2 regions of the Pseudomonas sp. 05L36 genome follow, and region 2 is predicted to be linked to the other one. Evidence: riboswitches for the same ligand, from Rfam matches in the RefSeq annotation. Region 2 holds a riboswitch; the other holds the start of a gene.
What was found. Region 2 has a riboswitch for cobalamin ahead of cobO (cob(I)yrinic acid a,c-diamide adenosyltransferase). Riboswitches for the same ligand answer to the same signal wherever they lie in the genome.
Positions count from the first base shown of each region.

Region 1 (6,500 bases), on a different contig from region 2:
CCAGATCGACCCAGCGCCGCGCCAGTTCGGCAACGAAATCCATGCGTTCCGGTTGTGGCCGATAGCAGACCACATCCGACTGACTGCGCTCACTGCGCCACGCCAGGTCCTTGAAGCTGATCGGACGGCTGATGATACGCCCGTCCAGTTCCGGCAAGGCGATGTGCATCGCCAGGTCGCGAGGGCCAAGCCCTTGTTCACTGGCACGCCAACCCGGCTCGTTGTCCTGGGCGCAAATCGCCTGGATCACCGGAATATCGCGACGGAACGGCCGCAGGTGCGGCGCTTCGGGACTGGACTGGGCGAAACCGGTGGTGTTCAGGATCACCGAGACGCTGGCCTCGTCCAGCCAGTCCTCGACCATGGAAAGGCAAGCTGGCTCTTTAAGACTGGCCAGCGCAATCGGCAATGGATTCAACCCCGCCGCCTGTAAACGCTGGCAAAAAACATCAATGAAAGCGGTGTTCGCCGCCTGCAAATGCGAGCGGTAAAACAGCACCGCCGCCACCGGTTGATCGGCGTGCCAGTCGGCTTGCCAGTCGCTCAGTGCGGCAGAATGTTGGTGCGGATGGTAAATCGCCGTGCGCGGCAGGGTTTGCGGCTCGCCCCAGGTGTAATCACGCGCCAGCCAGCGGTTGGCCAGACAGCGGAAGAAATCCAGGGCGTTACCCATGCCACCCTGACGCAGAAACTGCCAGAGCCGGTCGCGATCCTCGGCACCGACGGTGCTCAGGTCACTGAGCTCCGGGTCCGGACGATCATCGCCCGGCACCAGAATCACCTGCACGCCGCGCTGCGACAGTTCGACCAGGCGCTCGATGCCGTAACGCCAATAGGCGATGCCGCCGTGCAGTGAAATCAGGATCACCCTGGCGTGACGCAGCACTTCATCGACGTACAAATCGACCGAGGCATGGTTCTGCACCAGCATCGGGTTGGCCAGGCGCACGCTCGGGTAATCGTCGGGCAATTGCTGCGCCGCTTCGGCGAGCAGCGCCAGGCTGGAATCGCCGCTACACAGGACCACCAGCTCGGCAGGGGTTTGTCCAAGGTCGGCAATGTTGTCATCCGACACGAAACCGCCGGGTTGGGTCCTGAGCAGGTGCATGGCTTACACGCTGAGCGCGGCGCGCAATTGCGCTTCGAGCACGGCGGCGTCCAGTTCCTGGCCGATCAGCACCAGGCGGGTTACGCGTGCTTCTTCGGCGCCCCACTGGCGGTCGAAGTGCTTGTCGAAACGCGTGCCCACGCCCTGGATCAGCAGGCGCATCGGTTTGTTCGGGATCGCGGCAAAACCCTTGACCCGCAGGATGCCGTGCTGGACCACCAATTGGGTCAGCGCATCCAGCAGCAAGCTTTCGTCGGCTTGCGGCAGTTCGATGGAGATCGAATCGAAGGCGTCGTGATCGTGGTCGTCATGATCATCGTCACCATCGTGATGATGGTCGTGGTGGCTGTGACGACTGTCGATGTGTTCTTCGGAGCCGGCACCCAGGCCGATCAGCACGTCCAGCGGCAGGCGACCGCTGCTGGCTTCAATGATTTTCACCGCTGGCGGCAATTCCTCGGCGACTTCCAGGCGCACGCGGGCCAGGTCCGCCGGGTTGATCAGGTCGGCTTTGTTGAGAATCACCAGATCGGCGCTGGCCAGTTGGTCGGCGAACAGTTCGTGCAGCGGCGATTCGTGGTCCAGGTTCGGGTCGAGTTTGCGCTGGACGTCGACCTGATCCGGGAACGCGGCGAAGGTGCCGGCGGCCACGGCCGGGCTGTCGACCACGGTGATTACCGCATCCACCGTGCAGGCGCTGCGGATTTCCGGCCACTGGAAGGCTTGCACCAGCGGCTTGGGCAGGGCCAGGCCCGAGGTTTCGATGAGGATATGGTCGAGATCGCCGCGACGGGCCACCAGTTCGCGCATCACCGGGAAGAATTCTTCCTGGACGGTGCAGCACAGGCAGCCGTTGGCCAGCTCATAGACACGGCCGTTGGCTTCTTCTTCGGTGCAACCGATGGAGCATTGCTTGAGGATTTCGCCATCAATACCCAACTCACCGAATTCGTTGACGATCACCGCGATGCGGCGACCCTGGGCGTTGTCGAGCATGTGCCGCAGCAGCGTGGTTTTACCCGAGCCGAGAAAGCCGGTGACGATGGTGACGGGGAGTTTGGCCAGTGTTTTCATCGGATGCCCTATGGCTAAGGTGGCGGGCATACGGGACGACGACCGGCAACGCGGGCGCGCGTGCCTGAAGAGTTCGCCACCGGATCACCCCGCCCGGTTGAAAGTGAGAATCTGTGACGAGGCAGGTCTCCTGGCTGACGGTGTGCCGGCCTAGAGCCTGGCATTCGCTGCGCCTTCCCGCCGGCCTCATGGATTGAGTCAGCAGTGGCGTGGCAACGAACATCACCGTTCACAGTTGCGGGGGCAGCCGCGGCATCGACCGCGTTCCCTTCTTAGCTTCGACAAACGCCGAAGAACCTCGAAAGCGCAAGGCTACGCATGGTATTGGGGCGGGTCAATCGCTACGCGCGCCCTCCCCTGTAGGAGCTGCCGAAGGCTGCGATCTTTTGATCTTGTTTTTAAAAAGCAAAATCAAAAGATCGCAGCCTTCGGCAGCTCCTACAAAGAGCCGGGCATCATTCAGCTTCAAGTGAGAACCCTTGCCAATTGACGCCCAACCCCTGCCCATGCTCTCCTACGCACCTTGTTACGGGTGCCCTTCACAGGGTGAAACGGGAAACCGGTGAATCATGTGCTTTACTCTAAAGCCATGTCAGTCCGGTGCTGCCCCCGCAACGGTAAGCGAGCGAAGCGTCAGATCCACTGTGCCAATACGGCATGGGAAGGTGATGCTTTCAGGTTCAGGCCAAGCCTTTGCCCCTCGTGAGCCCGGAGACCGGCCCGCAACACAAAGTGACCAGTACGGTCACTGAACCAACAAACCCGCGGTGGGCGGGCGCTGTTTGAAACCTTGCGCGCCTGGTCGTGCGGTTTTTTGCATGCGCTCTTAATCCCCGCTGACAGACCAGAGGGAAACGCCATGTCGATCATCAGCAGCGCCGAACACACATCCGCGAGCACCACCTCAACCCTGACCCAACGTCTGACCGTCGCCGTCTGCGCGTCGATCCTTGGCGCCTGCCTTGTGTATTTTGCCGGTTTCTCGCACATCGAAGCGGTGCACAACGCCGCCCACGATACCCGTCACAGCTCCGCGTTCCCGTGCCATTGAGAGCTGTCGTCATGATCAAGCGTATTGCGCAAACCGCAGGTTTCACCGGGTTGCTGGCCGCCCTGTTGCTGACCCTGCTGCAAAGCTTCTGGGTCGCTCCGCTGATTTTGCAGGCCGAGACCTACGAAAAATCCGAGCCGGCCGCTGTTGAAATGCATGAACACGCCGACGGTGCGATGGCTGCCCACACTCACGATGCGCAAGCCTGGGAGCCGGAAGACGGCTGGCAGCGCGTGCTGTCGACCACCGGCGGCAACCTGGTGGTAGCGGTCGGTTTCGCCCTGATGCTCGCCGGCCTGTACACCTTGCGTGCGCCGACCAAAACCTCCCAGGGCCTGCTCTGGGGCCTGGCCGGTTATGCGACGTTCGTGCTCGCGCCGACGCTCGGCCTGCCACCTGAATTGCCCGGCACTGCCGCCGCCGATCTGGCACAACGGCAACTGTGGTGGATTGGCACCGCTGCTTCCACTGCCGTCGGTATCGCCCTGATCGTATTCAGCCGTCACTGGCTGATGAAAGTCCTCGGCGCAGCGATTCTCGCCGTCCCCCATGTGATTGGCGCGCCGCAACCGGAAGTGCATTCGATGCTCGCTCCGGAGGCACTGGAAGCCCAGTTCAAAATCGCTTCGCAACTGACCAACGTGGCGTTCTGGCTGGCCCTGGGCCTGATCAGCGCCTGGTTGTTCCGTCGCAAAAGCGATGGTCAATACCACGCATGACGGATATCAGCACAGCGCCGACCCTGGTGGTCGGCCTGGGCTGCCAGCGCGGCTGCCCCGTCAGCACGTTGCTGGCGCTGCTCGATCAGGCACTGGAGGCGCACCAGATTGCTCGTCATGAAATCAAGGCCCTGGCCAGCATCGACTCCAAGCGTGACGAACCTGCGCTAATCGAACTGGCCCAACAGCTTGGCCTGGAATTGATGTATTTCAGCAGTGAACAACTGGCCGCTTATGAACCGCAACTCAGTCATCAATCGCAAATAGCGTTTGAACGCACCGGTTGCTACGGCGTGGCGGAAAGCGCCGCACTGGCCCTGGCGGAACAACTCGCCCAGGCCCCGGCAAAACTGCTGATTCCACGACAAAAATACGCCCAGGCAACCCTGGCATTGGCCGGCGCGGCATAAAAAACCCGATAATCCCCACCGTTGATCATGAACACTCTTCATCTGAAGCCCTGTTCAGCCCCTTTTTTCCCCACAGGAACCGACGATGACCGTCTACTTCATTGGCGCAGGTCCCGGCGACCCCGAACTGATTACCGTCAAGGGCCAGCGGCTGATTCGCAGTTGTCCGGTGATCATTTATGCCGGTTCCCTGGTACCGGCCGCCGTACTGGAAGGTCACTGTGCCGAACAGGTGGTCAACAGCGCCGAACTGCACCTGGAACAGATCATCGACCTGATCAGGACCGCCCACGCCAACGGTCAGGATGTTGCCCGGGTGCACTCCGGCGATCCGAGTCTTTATGGCGCCATTGGCGAACAGATTCGCTATCTGCGCGAGTTGGGAATTGCGTTCGAAATCGTACCTGGCGTGACGGCCACAGCCGCTTGCGCTGCGCTTTTGGGTGCGGAGCTGACGCTGCCGGACGTTTCGCAGAGCGTGATTCTGACGCGCTACGCCGACAAGACCACTATGCCACCCGGAGAGGAGTTCTCCAGCCTCGCGCAACACGGCGCGACCATGGCGATTCACTTGGGGGTCAATCACCTGGCGAAGATCGTTGAGGAACTGCTGCCCCATTACGGCGCCGATTGCCCGATTGCGGTGGTCCACCGCGCGAGCTGGCCGGATCAGGATTGGGTGATGGGAACACTCGAGGATATTGCCGGAAAGGTTGAAGCCAAGGGCTTTCGCCGTACGGCGTTGATTCTGGTGGGTCGGGTGCTGGGCAGCGACCACTTCAGCGAGTCATCGCTGTATCGCGCGGGGCATGCTCATTTGTATCGCCCGTAGGGCCCCATCGCGAGCAAGCTCGCTCCCACATTGAAATGCGGTCAACTGTGGGAGCGACGGTGCGGCGATCCGACTTGCTCGCGATGGCGTCAGTAAATTTCACCCATAAAAAAACGGCGCTCACGGTGCGCCGTTTTTTCGTTTCGCAGCGAACACCTTAGTAATAGGCGTTTTCTTTCTGCGTGTGGTCGGTCACGTCGCGAACGCCTTTGAGCTCCGGGATGCGCTCGAGCAAAGTGCGCTCGATGCCTTCCTTCAGCGTCACGTCGGCCTGGCCGCAGCCCTGGCAACCACCGCCGAACTGCAGGACGGCGATGCCGTCTTCGACCACGTCGATCAGGCTGACCTGACCGCCGTGGCTGGCCAGCCCCGGGTTGATCTCGGTTTGCAGGTAGTAGTTGATGCGCTCGTTGACCGGGCTGTCGGCATTGACCATCGGTACTTTGGCGTTTGGCGCCTTGATGGTCAGCTGGCCGCCCATGCGGTCGGTGGCGTAGTCGACAACCGCATCGTCCAGGAAGGCTTCGCTGAAGTGGTCGATGTACGCGGTGAAGCTTTTGAGCCCCAGCGCGGTGTCTTCGGGTTTTTCTTCGCCCGGCTTGCAGTAGGCAATGCAGGTTTCGGCGTACTGGGTGCCAGGCTGGGTGATGAAGACGCGGATGCCGATGCCCGGGGTGTTCTGCTTGGACAGCAGATCAGCCAGATAATCGTGGGCGGCGTCAGTGATGGTAATAGCGGTCATGGAAACTCCTCGCAGGCTTGGGCGCAGTTTACGCCAATCAACGCGCCGGACAAAGTCCTAGTATTTTTGTCGGGAAAGATTCCGACGATCCCCCTGGTTTTCTGTAGGAGCGAGCTTGCTCGCGATGGTCGCCAACGATAACGCGCACTCCCGGATTTACGCGGAGCACTTGAGACCATCGCGAGCGAGCTCGCTCCTACAAGGGGATTTGTGGTGGTTCAGAGATTCTCGTAGCGGTTCATGTCCAGCACGCCCTCTTCCACCGGATCGGTTTCCTGGATGTAGCGGCTCAGGTCATGGAAATAAGCCCAGAATTGCGGATGACTGCGGCGTATTCCCCAACGTTCGACGATTTTCTCGAAGCTGTCGGTATCCTTGGCGCTTTCCATCGCATCCACAAACGCCGGCACTTGCCCGGCCGGGATGTTGAACATGAAGTTCGGATAGCTGCTGAGTACACCCGGGAAAATCGTCAGAGTGTCGAGCCCCGGCTGATAGCGCAGCGATTCGCCAAGCAGGAATGCGACGTTGCTGTGGGCACGGTTGCGCAGCAGGCTATAGACC
Region 1 covers NZ_JBFTOU010000017.1:34,376-40,875, forward strand. Annotated here, with positions in the region: gene cobN (cobaltochelatase subunit CobN) at 1-1,108, opposite strand, end outside; gene cobW (cobalamin biosynthesis protein CobW) at 1,112-2,182, opposite strand; cobalamin riboswitch at 2,286-2,498, opposite strand; cobalamin riboswitch at 2,696-2,920, shown strand; gene AC1DKH_RS18580 (CbtB domain-containing protein) at 3,042-3,233, shown strand; gene AC1DKH_RS18585 (CbtA family protein) at 3,245-3,952, shown strand; gene AC1DKH_RS18590 (cobalamin biosynthesis protein) at 3,949-4,362, shown strand; gene cobM (precorrin-4 C(11)-methyltransferase) at 4,448-5,194, shown strand; gene nfuA (Fe-S biogenesis protein NfuA) at 5,352-5,936, opposite strand; gene AC1DKH_RS18605 (fatty acid cis/trans isomerase) at 6,155-6,500, opposite strand, start outside.
Region 1: another riboswitch for cobalamin. It lies ahead of cobW (cobalamin biosynthesis protein CobW); the one in region 2 lies ahead of cobO (cob(I)yrinic acid a,c-diamide adenosyltransferase).

Region 2 (6,500 bases):
GCATGGCGGCGGCATTGCCCGCTGACGGTTCGCTGATTTGCTGTGACATCCCCGGCGACTACAACGCCATCGCACGGCGCTACTGGCAGGAGGCGGGGCTCGCCGGGCGGATTGACCTGCGCCTGGCTCCGGCGCTGGAAACCCTCGCCGAGCTTGAGCGACAAGGGCAGGGCGGGCAGTACGACCTGGTGTTCATCGATGCCGACAAGGCCAACTACCCGGCTTATCTGGAGCACGCCCTGGGATTGCTGCGGGTCGGTGGGCTGGCGGTGTTCGATAACACCCTGTGGAGCGGGCGTGTGCTCGAGGCCAATCCCGAGAGTGCGGACACTCGCGCCATCCAGGCGCTCAACCTGGCCTTGAAAGACGATGTGCGGGTGGATCTGTCGTTGTTGCCGTTGGGTGATGGTTTGACCCTTTGCCGCAAAAGGTAAGCGCTGACTCCGATCCAATGTGGGAGCGAGCTTGCTCGCGATGGCGGTGGGTCAGGCAACATCAAAGTTGAATGTGCAGGCCTCATCGCGAGCAAGCTCGCTCCCACAGGTGGCTTGGCAGCCATTATTTAGCTGCCGAAACCCGCCACACCTTGTTCCCCACGTCATCGGCCACCAACAGATCACCTTGCTGGTCGATCACCACGCCCACCGGGCGGCCCATGGCTTGTTCCTTGTCGTTGAGAAAGCCGCTGAGCACTTCAATGGGCCTTCCGACAGGTTTGCCCGCACTGAAGGGCACGAAAATCACTTTGTAGCCACTGTGGGGATTGCGGTTCCACGAGCCGTGCTGACCGATGAATGCCCCTTGAGTGAATGGCGCCGGCAGCTTGCTGTTTTCGGCGAAGGTCAGGCCCAGTGACGCCGTGTGCGGGCCGACGGCGTAGTCCGGGGCAATGGCCTTGGCCACCAGGTCCGGGTTCTGCGGCTCGACACGAACATCGACATGCTGGCCGTAGTAACTGAACGGCCAGCCATAGAACGCGCCGTCTTTCACCGAGGTGATGTAGTCCGGTACCAGATCACCGCCGATTTCATCCCGCTCGTTGACCGCGGTCCACAGTGCGCCACTGTGCGGTTCCCAGGCCATGCCGTTGGGGTTGCGCAGGCCGGAGGCGAAGATCCGGTGCCGGCCGGTGGCACGGTCCACTTCCCAGATCGCTGCGCGACCTTCTTCCTTGTCCATGCCGTTTTCGGCGACGTTGCTGTTGGAACCCACGCTGACGTAGAGCTTGCTGCCGTCCTTGCTGGCGATGACGTTTTTGGTCCAGTGGTGGTTCAGCGGGCCGCCCGGCAGGTCGATCACCTTGATGGCTGGTGACTTGATCTGCGTATCGCCGTTTTCATAATGGAATCGCAGCAGGCTGTCAGTGTCGGCCACGTACAGGTCGTTGCCGACCAGCGTCATGCCGAAAGGGGAATTGAGGTTTTGCAGAAACACCGTGCGGGTTTCCGCGATGCCATCGTGATCCTTGTCCCGCAGCAACGTGATGCGGTTCGGGCTGGGCACGGTAGAGCCGGCACGCCCCATGACTTTCTTCATGACCCAGCCGCGAATGCCATTGCCGTCTTCGGGTTTGGGTGGTGCGGCGGTTTCCGCCACCAGCACATCGCCATTGGGCAGCACATAAAGCCAGCGCGGGTGATCCAGGTCTTCGGCAAAAGCGGTCACTTGGGTGCCATTGGCGGCGATGGGCTTCGCACCCTGCGGCCAACCGATGGCCGGGGCGATGTTCAGGGTCGGGATCAGGGTTTTGTTCGGTTCCGGCAATTGTGGCGATGGACCGGTGCCGTCGGAGACTTGCAGGCGGGAGGTCTCGCCACAAGCGGCGAGCCCTCCGCAGAGCGCGATAACGAGAACGAGCGGGGGCTTGCGCATGCTGGTGTTCCCTATGAATGCCTTGTTCTAATCATAGAGATGCGTTGTCGTCCGATGGTTCAACCCTTAGCCACGTGCTTCCTTGAACAGCACCGCAATGCCGGGGTGATAGTTGCCGGCTTCGTTGCGCAATTTGCGATAGGCGTATGGGAAATACCAGGCGACCGCGCAGGTGTGTTCCTTTTGCAGGTCGTCGACCATGTCCTGGAGTTCTTCCGGTGTGGCGCCTTGCTGGGCTTTTTGCGGGGCGACGAACAGGCAGCCGAGTTTCAGGTCGCTGGCGTGGCTCAGTCGCTTCGCATCGCTGGCGATGTCGAGCAGGGCCTGAGTCAGGTTGAGGCTGTTGACCCGTGGCCAGCGCTGGCTGGTCTGGATATAGGCGCGGGTTTCCGGCGAGGCGAGGAACAGGTCGGCACGGCTGTTGCGCTCGCCTTCTTCGGTCTGTTTGCGGGTTGGCGTCTGTTGCAGCGTGACCATCCCGGCCATCCAGGCGGCGGCAGACAGCAGTCCGAGATTGGCTTTTTCGTCGTGCCAGTACGGTGTGTCGCCATCACCGCGGACGGCGTTATAGCGGTCGATGCATTCGAACCAGCGCTCGAGCACCGGGCGCAGGAATTCCAGCTTTGGATTGCTGATGATCATGCCTTGCATGGGCTCACCCTTGTTATTGTGTTGTGGGGATTGTGGCTCTTTGATATCACTGCTTTGGGCGTGGCACAAGATTGACGTCAGTTTATTGATTGATGGCAGATATTCGGTCGATCGCCTCCCGGCTTTAATTGACGCTCCACCCCCAACCCTCTAACCTTCGCGGCTTGTTTCAGGTGCTCTGTGGCTTGGGTCGACAGAGTGAAACAGGGAAGCCGGTGAGTGAATCCTTCTGTTGGTCGAAGGCCCGCAATTCCGGCGCTGCCCCCGCAACGGTAAATGAGTGAAAACTGTGTCTGATGCCACTGTGTCGATTCGATGCGGGAAGGCGCACAGTCTGGCCTCGCGCCACTCATGAGCCCGGAGACCGGCCTGATTCATCCAGCGGCATCACGGTGGGCGATGCCAGGCTTTTTGCCTTCTATTCTTGTGCCTGCCCGCCGTTATTCCTGCCTCAACGGAGAGCTCCCCCATGACTGATACCCCCGATCGTGACGAACGCCACCTGGCGCGCATGCAGCGCAAAAAAGCCGTGATCGACGAGCGCATCGCCAATTCCCCGAACGAATGCGGCCTGCTGCTGGTGTTGACCGGCAACGGCAAGGGCAAGAGCAGTTCGGCCTTCGGCATGCTTGCCCGCGCCATGGGGCACGACATGCAATGCGGCGTGGTGCAGTTCATCAAGGGCCGCAACAGCACCGGCGAAGAGCTGTTCTTCCGGCGCTTTCCCGAGCAGGTGCACTTTCATGTGATGGGCGAAGGCTTTACCTGGGAAACCCAGGACCGCCAGCGCGACATCGCCGCCGCCGAAGCCGCCTGGGCGGTGTCGCAGCAACTGCTGCGCGATCCGTCCATCGGTCTGGTGGTGCTGGATGAGCTGAACATCGCTCTCAAGCACGGCTACCTCGATCTCGATCAGGTGCTCAGCGACTTGCAGGCCCGGCCGCCGATGCAACATGTGGTGGTCACCGGTCGTGCAGCGAAGCCGGAAATGATCGAGATGGCCGACACCGTCACCGAAATGGGTGTGATCAAACACGCCTTTCAAGCCGGGATCAAAGCGCAGAAAGGCGTCGAATTGTGAATCAGCCTCGACTCTGTCCGGCGGTACTGATTGCCGCGCCGGCTTCCGGCCAGGGCAAGACCACCGTCACCGCGGCGCTGGCCCGATTGCATCGCAATCAGGGGCGCAAGGTTCGCGTGTTCAAGTGCGGCCCCGACTTTCTCGACCCGATGATCCTCGAGCGCGCCAGCGGTGCGCCGGTGTATCAGCTGGACATGTGGATGGTTGGTGAGCAAGAAAGTCGCCGGCTGCTGTGGGAAGCCGCTGCTGAAGCCGACCTGATCCTGATCGAAGGTGTCATGGGGCTGTTCGACGGTACGCCGTCGAGCGCCGATCTGGCACGGCATTTCGGTGTACCGGTGCTGGGTGTGATCGATGGCACTGCCATGGCCCAGACCTTTGGCGCCCTGGCCCTGGGGCTGGCGCGTTATCAGCCGGACTTGCCGTTCGCCGGGGTGCTGGCCAATCGTGTCGGTACGCTGCGCCACGCGCAACTGCTCGAAGGCAGCCTGACTGAAGGTTTGCGCTGGTACGGCGCGCTGTCCCGGGAAACCGGGATCGAATTGCCGAGCCGGCACCTGGGGCTGGTGCAGGCCAGTGAGCTGAACGATCTCGACCTGCGCCTCGATGCGGCCGCCGATGCACTGGCCAGTAGTTGCGAGGTTGCGCTGCCGCCGGCGGTCGAGTTCGCCGCCCCTGATGTCATTGCAGCCGAACCGCTGCTGGCCGGTGTGCGCATTGCCGTCGCCCGCGATGAAGCCTTTGCGTTCACCTACGGCGCGAGCCTGGATCTGCTGCGGGCGATGGGCGCCGAGTTGTCGTTCTTCTCGCCGATCCGCGACAGTGCGTTGCCGGAGGCGGACAGCCTGTATCTGCCCGGTGGTTACCCGGAACTGCACCATGTTGGGTTGGCGCAAAACACCGCGATGCTCGACGCGATCCGTGCCCACCACCGGGCAGGCAAACCGTTGCTCGCCGAGTGTGGCGGCATGCTGTATCTGCTCGATTCCCTGACCGATGTCGAGGGCACTCGCGCCGAACTGGTTGGCTTGCTGGCCGGTGATGCGGTCATGCAAAAGCGTCTGGCCGCGCTGGCGTTGCAAGCGGTGGAATTGCCGGAAGGTTCGCTGCGCGGGCACACCTATCACCATTCGCTGACCACCACTGAACTGGCGCCGATTGCCCGTGGCTTGAGCCCTAACGGCGGACGCGGAGCGGAGGCGGTCTACCGTGAAGGGCGGATGACCGCCTCTTACGTGCACTTTTATTTCCCGTCCAATCCCTCGGCGATTGCCGCATTGTTTGCGCCTGAGCAAAACCCTGTGGGAGCGAGCCTGCTCGCGAAGAGTCCATGACGGACAACGCATTTTCCGAAGCCGAACGCGCAGCGGTCTATCGCGCCATCGCCGAACGGCGCGACATGCGCCACTTCAGCGGCGGCACCGTCGAGCCCGAATTGCTGCTGCGCCTGCTCGAGGCCGCACATCAGGCACCGAGTGTCGGCCTGATGCAGCCCTGGCGCTTCATCCGCATCAGCGATCGCGCCTTGCGCGGGCGAATCCAGGCCCTGGTGGAAGAAGAACGCGTCCGCACCGCCGAAGCCCTCGGCGAGCGCAGCGACGAGTTCATGAAGCTCAAGGTGGAAGGCATCAACGATTGCGCCGAGGTACTGGTCGCCGCACTGATGGACGACCGCGAGCAGCATATCTTCGGCCGCCGCACCTTGCCGGAAATGGACATGGCCTCGCTGTCCTGTGCGATCCAGAACCTGTGGCTGGCATCCCGCGCCGAAGGGCTGGGCATGGGCTGGGTGTCGCTGTTCGAACCACAGGCACTGGCGGACCTGTTGAGGTTGCCACCGGGAGCCAAACCGCTGGCGGTGCTGTGCCTTGGGCCGGTGAAGGAATTCTATCCGGCACCGATGCTGGTGCTCGAAGGCTGGGCGCAGGCGCGTCCGCTACATGAATTGCTGTATGAAAACTATTGGGGAGTGAGTCAATGAGTGTGGCGTTGTTGAGTGTCGCTGCGGTTGCGCTGGATGCGCTGCTGGGCGAACCCAAACGCTGGCATCCGCTGGTGGCGTTCGGCCGTTTTGCCGACCGCATCGAGCAACGCTTCAATGGCGGCGGTCGCGGCTGGCGCAGTCATGGCGTCACCGCGTGGGTGATCGCCGTGTTGCCGCTGACGCTGTTGGTCACGGCATTGTCCTGGGCGCCTTATGTCGGCTGGATCATCGAGATTCTCGCGCTCTATTGCGCCCTCGGCATGCGCAGCCTCGGTGAGCACGTCACGCCTGTGGCCAAGGCATTGCGCGGCGATGATCTTGATGAAGCGCGCAAACGTGTGAGTTATCTGGTCAGCCGTAAAACCAGTGATCTGGATAAAACCGAAGTCGCCCGTGCCGCTACCGAGTCGGTACTGGAAAACGGCAGCGACGCAGTGTTCGCGGCGTTGTTCTGGTTTGCCGTGGCGGGTGCGCCGGGCGTGGTGCTCTATCGCCTGAGCAATACGCTGGATGCGATGTGGGGTTATCGCAATGAGCGCTTCGAACGGTTCGGCTGGGCGGCGGCGAAGGTCGACGACGTGCTCAATTACATTCCTGCGCGCCTGGTGGCACTGACTTACGCGCTGCTGGGCAAAACCCGGCTGGCGTTGAAATGCTGGCGCACCCAGGGCCCGACCTGGGACAGCCCGAACGCCGGCCCGGTGATGGCGGCAGGGGCGGGTGCCCTTGGCGTCGAATTGGGCGGGGCGGCGATTTATCACGGCGAACTGCATCAGCGTCCGCAGTTGGGCGAAGGCGTGCCGGCGGATGCCGACTCCATTGACCGGGGCTGGCAATTGGTCCAGCGCGGGGTATGGTTATGGTTGCTGATTCTCTGCCTGGGGGCCGAACTTTATGCTTGAACACGGGGGG
Region 2 covers NZ_JBFTOU010000009.1:242,083-248,582, reverse strand. Annotated here, with positions in the region: gene AC1DKH_RS13215 (class I SAM-dependent methyltransferase) at 1-434, shown strand, start outside; gene AC1DKH_RS13210 (PQQ-dependent sugar dehydrogenase) at 559-1,872, opposite strand; gene AC1DKH_RS13205 (hypothetical protein) at 1,939-2,523, opposite strand; cobalamin riboswitch at 2,678-2,910, shown strand; gene cobO (cob(I)yrinic acid a,c-diamide adenosyltransferase) at 2,993-3,604, shown strand; gene AC1DKH_RS13195 (cobyrinate a,c-diamide synthase) at 3,601-4,938, shown strand; gene bluB (5,6-dimethylbenzimidazole synthase) at 4,935-5,585, shown strand; gene cbiB (adenosylcobinamide-phosphate synthase CbiB) at 5,582-6,490, shown strand; gene cobD (threonine-phosphate decarboxylase CobD) at 6,483-6,500, shown strand, end outside.